2 regions of the Actinomadura decatromicini genome follow, and region 1 is predicted to be linked to the other one. Evidence: riboswitches for the same ligand, from Rfam matches in the RefSeq annotation. Region 1 holds a riboswitch; the other holds the start of a gene.
The links. A riboswitch is a leader RNA that binds a small molecule or an ion and turns the genes downstream of it on or off. The one in region 1 is predicted to bind glycine.
Positions count from the first base shown of each region.

Region 1 (4,385 bases):
CGGCACGAACATGTGGGGCGCGGCGGAGCTGATCGCGGGGATGCGGGCGCGCGGGGAGCGCGGCAGCGTCGTCACGCTGATCTGCGACGGCGGCGAGCGCTACAGCGGCACCTACGGGTCGGACGAGTGGCTCGCCGGGCAGGGCCTCGACATCGCGCCGTACCGGGCCGCGCTGGACGCCTTCATCAAGACGGGCGACCTGCCGGCGGTCCCGTGACGGCTATCCGGTGACGGCTATCCGGTGACGCGGACGGGGTTGAACAGGTCGGCGTAGATCAGCAGCCCGCCCATGACGATCAGCACGGCCGCCATCACGTACGTCACCGGCAGGGCCTTCGCGACGTCCACGTAGCCGGGGTCGGGCCTGCGGAACACCCGCGCGAACGCCTTCTTGATCGCCTCCAGCAGCGCGCCCGCGATGTGGCCGCCGTCCAGCGGCAGCAGCGGGACGAGGTTGAACAGCCCCACCGCGAGGTTCAGCGAGCCGAGCAGCATGACGAAGTAGGAGATCTTCTGCGTGCCGGTGAACTCCTGGGACGCGGCGACCTCGCCGCCGATCCGGCTGACGCCGACGACGCCGATCGGGCCGTTCGGGTCGCGCTTGTCGCCGCCGAACGCGGCGTTCCAGACGCCGACCATCTTCTGCGGCATCCGCACCAGCGCGCCCGCCGTGCGCGAGGTCAGGTCGCCCATCGTGCTCGCGACCGCGCCCGGCCCCTGCCGCTCGACGGCGCTGTCGGGCGTGATGCCGAGGAAGCCGACGTTGACGACCTTGTTCTCGTCCTCCAGGTCGTACATCTGGTTGCGGGTGATCGGGACGGTGAGCGTGATGTCGTGCCCGTCGCGCCGGACGGTCATCGGCACCGACTTGCCGCCGTCGCCGCGGATCAGCTCCTGCAGCTCGCGGTAGTCGCCGATCTTCTCGCCGCCGAACGCGACGATCCGGTCGCCGGGCTTGAGCCCGACCTGCTTGGCGGGCGTCGCGGGCGCGTTCGCCGGGCAGCCCTTGACGTCGGCCGACTGGCTCGCCGGGACCATGCACTCGGCGACCTCGCGGATCACCGGCTGCGGCTGGCTCGTCCCGATGCCCATCAGCAGGATCGCGAAGAACAGCACGGCGAGGACGAGGTTCATCGCGGGCCCGCCCACCATGATCAGCGCCTTCTGCCACCACTTCTTGGCGTAGAAGACGCGGTCCTCGTCGCCGGGCCTGACCTCCTCCAGCGCCGCGCCGCGGGCGGACTCGATGAGGCCCTGCCAGGGGCCGGTGCTGATCCGCCGGACCTGGCCGGGGGCGTCGCCGCGGCGCGGCGGCAGCATCCCGATCATGCGGATGTAGCCGCCGAGCGGGATCCATTTCACGCCGTACTCGGTCTCGCCGCGGCGCCACGACTTCATCGTCGGGCCGAAGCCGACCATGAACTGGGTCGTGCGGACGCCGAACAGCTTGGCGAACGAGAAGTGCCCGAGCTCGTGCAGGGCGATGGACACCAGCAGGCCGAAGAACAGGATCAACGCTCCAGCCAGGTAGGCCATGCGGATTGCCCCTCCGGGTCGTGCACCCCGCGCACCCAGGGTGATCTCCAGCAACCGTCTTAGAGTACGTCACGGGCCCGCATTCGGTTTAACGCACGAGCTCAGCCATAGGGCATGGACAAAGGGAACTGCTAGCCTTGCCCGCAGCCGACTATCCCGTGCGGGAGAGTCCCTCGCAGCCGGCGGGGGACGCCGAAGGAGCAAATCCTCCCCGGAACCTCTCAGGCCCACGGACCGCACGGGCCAGGCGACCTCTGGAAAGCGGGGACCGAGTCCCCCGCCGAAGGTGAAAGCCCGACCTCTCCGGGACGGGTGAAGCTCTCAGGCGCCGATGACAGAGGGGGAGGCACCGAGACGCCCGGTGCGCGGGTGGGACGATGAGGCCACGCGCGCCCGTGACGAAGGAGCCGAACCCATGTCCGCCGACAGGAACGACGCCGAGACCGCCGTGAAGAACCCGAAGAAGACGCCGCTGCACGACGTCCACGAGGGCCTCGGCGCGAACCTCGTCGACTTCGCCGGTTACCTGATGCCGCTGCGCTACGCGAGCGAGACGGCCGAGCACCAGGCCGTCCGCACCGGCGCGGGCCTGTTCGACCTGTCCCACATGGGGGAGATCTTCCTCGCCGGGCCGGGCGCGGCCGCGGCGCTCGACTTCGCGCTGGTCGGGAACCTGTCGCCGATGAAGGTCGGCAAGGCCCGGTACACGATGATCTGCGGGCCGGACGGCGGCGTCCTCGACGACCTGATCGTCTACCGCCTCGCCGACGAGACGTGGATGGTGGTCGCGAACGCCGCGAACGCCGACGTCGTGCGGGACGCGCTGACCGAGCGGGTCTCCGGCTTCGACGCCACCGTGGACGACAGGTCCGACGCCTACGCGCTGATCGCCCTCCAGGGCCCGCGTTCGCAGAAGATTCTCGAAGGCTTCACCGACGCTCCGCTGGCCGACCTGAAGTACTACGCGATCCTCGCCGGGCGGGTCGCCGGGGTCGACGCCCTGGTCGCCCGCACCGGCTACACCGGTGAGGACGGCTTCGAGCTGTTCGTCGACGCGGCCGACGCCGTCCCGCTGTGGAACGCGCTCGCGGCCGTGGACGGCGTCGTCCCGGCCGGGCTGTCCGCCCGCGACACGCTGCGCCTGGAGGCGGGGATGCCGCTGTACGGCAACGAGCTGACCGCCGAGACCACCCCGTTCGAGGCGGGCCTCGGCCGGGTGGTGAAGCTGGACAAGCCCGTCGACTTCGTCGGGAAGGCCGCCCTCGCGGCGCAGGCGCAGACCCCGCCGGGGCGCAGGCTCGTCGGGCTCGTCGCGCGCGGGCGTCGGGCGCCGCGGAAGGGGTATGCGGTCGTCGCGTCCGGCGGCACGCCGTGCGGGGTCGTGACGAGCGGCGCGCCGTCGCCCACACTGGGCACGCCGATCGCCATGGCGTACCTCGACAGCGGCGCCGCGGAGACCGGCCTCGCCGTGGACGTGCGCGGCCGGCAGGAGCCGGTGGACGTCGTCGACCTGCCGTTCTACAAGCGTTCCTAAGGAAGCCGTCCCGGGGGCGCGGGACCGACCGTCCCCCCGCAGCGAACCCCGTACAGAGAAGAGAGAAGTGATCGTGAGCGTTCCGGAGCAGCTCCGCTACAGCGAGGAGCACGAGTGGGTGGCGGGCCTCGGCCCCGCCGGTTCGACGCCGGAGGACGACATCGTCACCGTGGGCATCACCGCGCACGCCGCCGACGCCCTCGGCGAGATCGTCTACCTGGAGCTCCAGGTGGCCGAGGGCGGCGCCGTCGAGGCGGGCGAGGTCTGCGGCGAGGTCGAGTCGACGAAGTCGGTCAGCGACATCTACTCGCCGGTCAGCGGCGAGATCACCGCGATCAACTCGGCCGTGGTGGACGTCCCGAAGGTGATCAACGACGACCCGTACGGCGAGGGCTGGCTCTTCAAGGTGCGGCTCTCGGCGGAGCCGGGCGACCTGCTCGACCCGGTCGCCTACGAGAAGCTGATCGAGGAGGGCTGACCGTGGGCCTGAACGACCCGCTGGCCGCGGCCGACCCGGAGGTCGCCGCGGCCGTCGCCGCCGAGCTGCGGCGCCAGCAGTCCACCCTGGAGATGATCGCGTCGGAGAACTTCGCGCCGGTCGCGGTGCTGGAGGCGCAGGGCTCCGTCCTGACGAACAAGTACGCCGAGGGGTACCCGGGCAGGCGGTACTACGGCGGCTGCGAGCACGTCGACGTCACCGAGCAGCTCGCGATCGACCGTGCCAAGGCGCTGTTCGGGGCGGAGCACGCGAACGTCCAGCCGCACAGCGGGGCGCAGGCCAACACGGCCGTCTACTTCGCCCTGCTCCAGCACGGCGACACGATCCTCGGCCTCGACCTCGCGCACGGCGGGCACCTCACGCACGGGATGCGGCTGAACTACTCGGGCAAGGTGCTGAACGTGGTGCCGTACCACGTCCGCGCCGAGGACGGCCTGGTCGACATGGACGAGGTCGCCACCCTCGCCGAGGAGCACCGGCCCAAGATGATCGTCGCGGGCTGGTCGGCATACCCGCGGCAGCTCGACTTCGCGAAGTTCCGGGAGGTCGCCGACTCGGTCGGGGCGCTGCTCATGGTCGACATGGCGCACTTCGCCGGGCTGGTCGCGGCGGGGCTGCACCCGTCGCCCGTCCCGCACGCGGACATCGTCACGACCACCACGCACAAGACGCTCGGCGGCCCGCGCGGCGGGCTGATCCTCGCCCGCGAGGAGTACGCCAAGAAGATCAACTCGGCGGTGTTCCCCGGCATGCAGGGCGGCCCGCTGGAGCACGTGATCGCCGCGAAGGCGGTCGCGCTGAAGGTCGCCGCGTCGG
Region 1 covers NZ_VSRQ01000001.1:1,039,864-1,044,248, forward strand. The annotation lists gene cds1 (L-cysteine desulfhydrase Cds1) at 1-217, shown strand, start outside; gene FXF68_RS04075 (M50 family metallopeptidase) at 235-1,536, opposite strand; glycine riboswitch at 1,688-1,783, shown strand; glycine riboswitch at 1,785-1,884, shown strand; gene gcvT (glycine cleavage system aminomethyltransferase GcvT) at 1,952-3,070, shown strand; gene gcvH (glycine cleavage system protein GcvH) at 3,144-3,548, shown strand; gene FXF68_RS04090 (serine hydroxymethyltransferase) at 3,551-4,385, shown strand, end outside.

Region 2 (4,385 bases), on a different contig from region 1:
CGACCCGCTGGATCTCGCGGCGGATCTCGATCATCGCGTCGCAGAACCGGTCGAGCTCGATGAGGTCCTCGGACTCGGTCGGCTCGATCATCAGCGTCCCGGCGACCGGGAACGACAGGGTCGGGGCGTGGAAGCCGTAGTCGATGAGGCGCTTCGCGACGTCCTCGGCGGTGATCCCGGTCTCCTTGGTGATCTTGCGGAGGTCGGCGATGCACTCGTGCGCGACGAGCCCGTTCCGCCCGGTGTAGAGGATCGGGTAGTGCGGGCCGAGCCGGGCGGCGAGGTAGTTGGCCGCGACGATCGCGCCCTCGGTGGCGGCGCGGAGGCCGTCCGGTCCCATCATGGCGATGTAGGCCCAGGAGATCGGCAGGATGCCCGCCGAGCCCCAGGGCGCGGCGGAGATCGGGCCGACCCCGGTGTCCGGGCCCGCCTCGGCGCGCAGCGGGTGGTTCGGCAGGAACGGGGCGAGGTGCTCGCGGACGCCGATCGGCCCGACGCCCGGCCCGCCGCCGCCGTGCGGGATGCAGAACGTCTTGTGCAGGTTGAGGTGCGACACGTCCGACCCGAACTCGCCGGGACGGGCCAGCCCGACGAGCGCGTTGAGGTTGGCGCCGTCGACGTAGACCTGGCCGCCCGCGTCGTGCACGGCCGCGCACACGTCGGTGATCGTCTCCTCGAACACGCCGTGCGTGGACGGGTAGGTCACCATAATCGCGGCGAGCCGGTCGCCGTGCTGCCCGATCTTGGCGTGCAGGTCGTCGAGGTCGACGTTGCCGCCGTCGTCGCACTTCACGACGACGACGCGCATCCCGGCCATGACGGCGCTGGCGGCGTTGGTGCCGTGCGCGGACGACGGGATCAGGCACACGTCCCGGCGGTCGTCGCCGCGCGAGGCGTGGTAGCCGCGGATGGCGAGCAGCCCGGCCAGCTCGCCCTGCGACCCGGCGTTCGGCTGGACGGACACCTTCGCGTACCCGGTGATCTCGGCGAGCGCGTCCTCCAGCTCGCCGATCAGCTCGACGTACCCGGCGGCCTGGTCGACCGGCGCGAACGGGTGGATGTTCGCGAACTCCGGCCAGGTGATCGGCTCCATCTCGGCGGTGGCGTTCAGCTTCATCGTGCAGGAGCCGAGCGGGATCATCGACCGGTCGAGCGCGACGTCGCGGTCCTGGAGGCGGCGCAGGTAGCGCAGCATCGCGGTCTCGGAGCGGTGCGCGTGGAACACCGGGTGGGTCAGGTAGGGGCTCTCGCGGCGCAGGTCGTCCGGGATCGCCTCGGCGGGGGACTCGGCGGCGGGCGCGGCGCCGAACGCCTCCAGCACGGCGGTGACGTGCACGGGCAGCGTCGTCTCGTCGCAGGCGACGGCGACGTGGTCGGCGTCCACCGGGCGGAGGTTGACGCGGCGCTCGCGGGCGGCCGCGACGACCTCCGCCGCGCGGCCGGGCACGCGGGCGAGGACGGTGTCGAAGAACGCGCCGTGCACGACGTCGACGCCCGCGGCGCGGAGCCCGGCGGCGATCTCGGCGGCGCGGCGGTGCGTGCGCTGCGCGATCGCGGCGAGCCCGTCCGGGCCGTGGTAGACGGCGTACATGCTCGCCATCACCGCGAGCAGGACCTGCGCGGTGCAGATGTTGCTGGTGGCCTTCTCCCGCCGGATGTGCTGCTCGCGGGTCTGCAGCGCGAGCCGGTGCGCGGGCGCGCCGTCCGCGTCGACGGACACGCCGACGAGCCGGCCGGGGAGCTGCCGCTGGATGCCGTCGCGGACCGCCATGTATCCGGCGTGCGGGCCGCCGAACCCGTACGGGACGCCGAACCGCTGCGCCGAGCCCACCGCGATGTCGGCGCCCGACTCCCCCGGCGGGCGCAGCAGCGTCAGCGCGAGCAGGTCGGCGGCGACGACCGCCTGCGCGCCGCGCTCGTGCGCCTGCGCGATCACCGGCTCCAGGTCGCGGACGGCCCCGGACGCGCCCGGGTACTGCAGCAGCACGCCGAAGAAGTCGCCGTCCGGCAGCCCGCCGGACAGGTCGGCGATGACGACCTCGATGCCGAGCGGGACGGCCCGCGTCCGCACGACCTCGATCGTCTGCGGCAGCGCGTCGGCGTCCACCAGGAACGTGCCAGGCTCCTTGCGCTTGGAAGCCCGGTGCGCGAGGGCCATGCCCTCGGCGGCGGCGGTGGCCTCGTCCAGCATGGACGCGTTCGCCACCGGCAGGCCGGTCAGGTCGCTGACGACGGTCTGGAAGTTCAGCAGCGCCTCAAGCCGCCCCTGCGAGATCTCCGGCTGGTAGGGGGTGTAGGCGGTGTACCAGCCCGGGTTCTCCAGGACGTTCCGCATGATCACGCCCGGCGTGGTCGTGCCGTGGTAGCCGAGCCCGATCATCGAGGTGAGGACGGTGTTGCGGGCGGCGAGCTCGCGGAGCCGGTCCAGCGCGGCGCTCTCGCTCAGCGCGGGCGGCAGGTCCAGCGGCCGGGCGGTGCGGATCGCGGCGGGCACGGCGTCGGCGATCAGGGCGTCGACGCCCGAGTAGCCGACGGCCGCCAGCATCCTCGCCTGGTCGTCCGGGGACGGGCCGATGTGCCGGTCGGCGAACGCGGCGCGCGGGTGCTGCGGCGCGGCGACGGGCGCGAAGAACTGGGCCGTCATGGAGAGCCTCCTGGCTGCTGCGGGTCGCTCAGGTGAACCGCCGGGACTGACCGGCGGCCGGTTCTCCCCCTCTGTCATCGGCACCTGAGAGCTTCACCCGCGCGGCGGGGTTTCCCCTTCGGTGAGCCGCCCGTCCCCTCCCGCGGGGACCGGCGCCTGCTTTCCAGAGGTGCCTCGCCCGAGCGGTCCTTTTGCCTGAGAGGTTCCGGGGAGGTTGCCCCTTCGGCGCCCCACGCTGGCGGCGTGGGGTCTCTCCCGCACAGGGTCGACGGCATGTCCTGGACAAACCCTACCCAAAGATCGGTCGCGACGATCGTCCCGCCCCTCCGACGTGCGCCGCAGCGCTTCTACCCGTGAGTACGATGTGCACGTCCACCAGGGGGACCGGGCCTGGGACACTGATCACGCGATGGACGATCAGGGCGGCGGTACGGCGTGACGCACACGGGCGACGGCGCGGCGCGCGCACGGGCGCACGGGCGGGCGCGCGGGCGGGCGCGGCCGTGACCCCGGCAGCCGTGCCCGTCGACGAGCCCGCCCAGCCGGACCGGATCCGCCGCTCGTCCGACGCCATCCGGTTCGCCGCGTCCGTGGTCGGGCTGGCCGCGGTGATGCTGCTCGTGTCGATCGCGCAGCAGACGACGCACGGCCTGCAGACCGACATCGCGCAGGGCACCGCGCACGCACCGCGGCTGCTGCTGTCCCTCGCGACGCTCGTGTCCAGCTTCGGCGTGCTGGCCGTGCCGGTCGCGTTCGCGATCGAGCGGCTGCTCCGCAAGGACGGGACGCGCGTCGCGATCGCCCTGCTCGCCGCCGTGATCGCGTTCGGGATCACGGTGGGCCTCGACGACCTCGTCGTGCGGGCCGCGCCGGGCGGCGTCCTCGACTCGCTGATCTGGGGCGGCAGCGCCACCGCGCCCGTGCACACCGACATCGCGCCCGTGATCGCGTTCGTCAGCGCGGTCGGGATGGCGGGCCGCGTCCGCTGGCAGGCCGCGACCTGGACGCTGATCGGGCTCGCCGCGCTGACCGGGCTCACCGCGTCCTACGCCTCGGTCGCCGCGCTCGCCGCCACCTACTTCCTCGGCACCGCCATCGGCCACGGGACGCTCTACGCCGTCGGCACCCCGAACCCGCGCCCGTCCGGCGCCGCCGTCATGGCGGCGCTCGACCGGCTCGGGCTCCGCGCGGCGAAGGCGGCCCGGCTGGACGAGCCCGCCGAGGGCGCCGAGGAGGCCCGCCGGTACGGCGTCGTCCTCGGCGCCGGCCCCGCGGCCGGGCACGGCGTCCGCCCCCCGGCGCGGCACGGCGGCTGGGACGTGGAGGTCCACGTCCTGGACCGCGACCAGCAGACCGCCGGGCTGCTCTACCGGGTGTGGCGGCTGCTGCGGCTGCGCTCGGCGACGACCGGCCGGGCGCTGCGGTCGCTGCGCCGCTCCCTGGAGCAGGAGTCGCTGATGGCGTACGCGGTGGACGCGGCGGGCGTCCGCACCCCGCGCCTGCTCGGCACCTCGGAGGTCGGCACCGAGGCGGCCCTGCTCGCCTACGAGCACGTGCCGGGACGGCGGCTCGCGGACGTCCCCGACAAGGAGGTCACCGACGCCCTCCTCGCCGACGTGTGGCGGCAGTTCCGCGCCCTCCAGGCGGCGCGGCTCGCGCACCGGCGGCTGCAGGACGGCGCCGTCCTCGTCGGCGACGACGGCCGCGCCTACGTCACCGGCCTGCGCGCCGGGGAGATCGC
Region 2 covers NZ_VSRQ01000007.1:68,613-72,997, reverse strand. The annotation lists gene gcvP (aminomethyl-transferring glycine dehydrogenase) at 1-2,644, opposite strand, end outside; glycine riboswitch at 2,706-2,817, opposite strand; glycine riboswitch at 2,818-2,912, opposite strand; gene FXF68_RS29910 (lysylphosphatidylglycerol synthase transmembrane domain-containing protein) at 3,148-4,385, shown strand, end outside.
Region 2: linked by a shared signal. The riboswitch ahead of gcvP (aminomethyl-transferring glycine dehydrogenase) and the one ahead of gcvT (glycine cleavage system aminomethyltransferase GcvT) in region 1 are both predicted to bind glycine.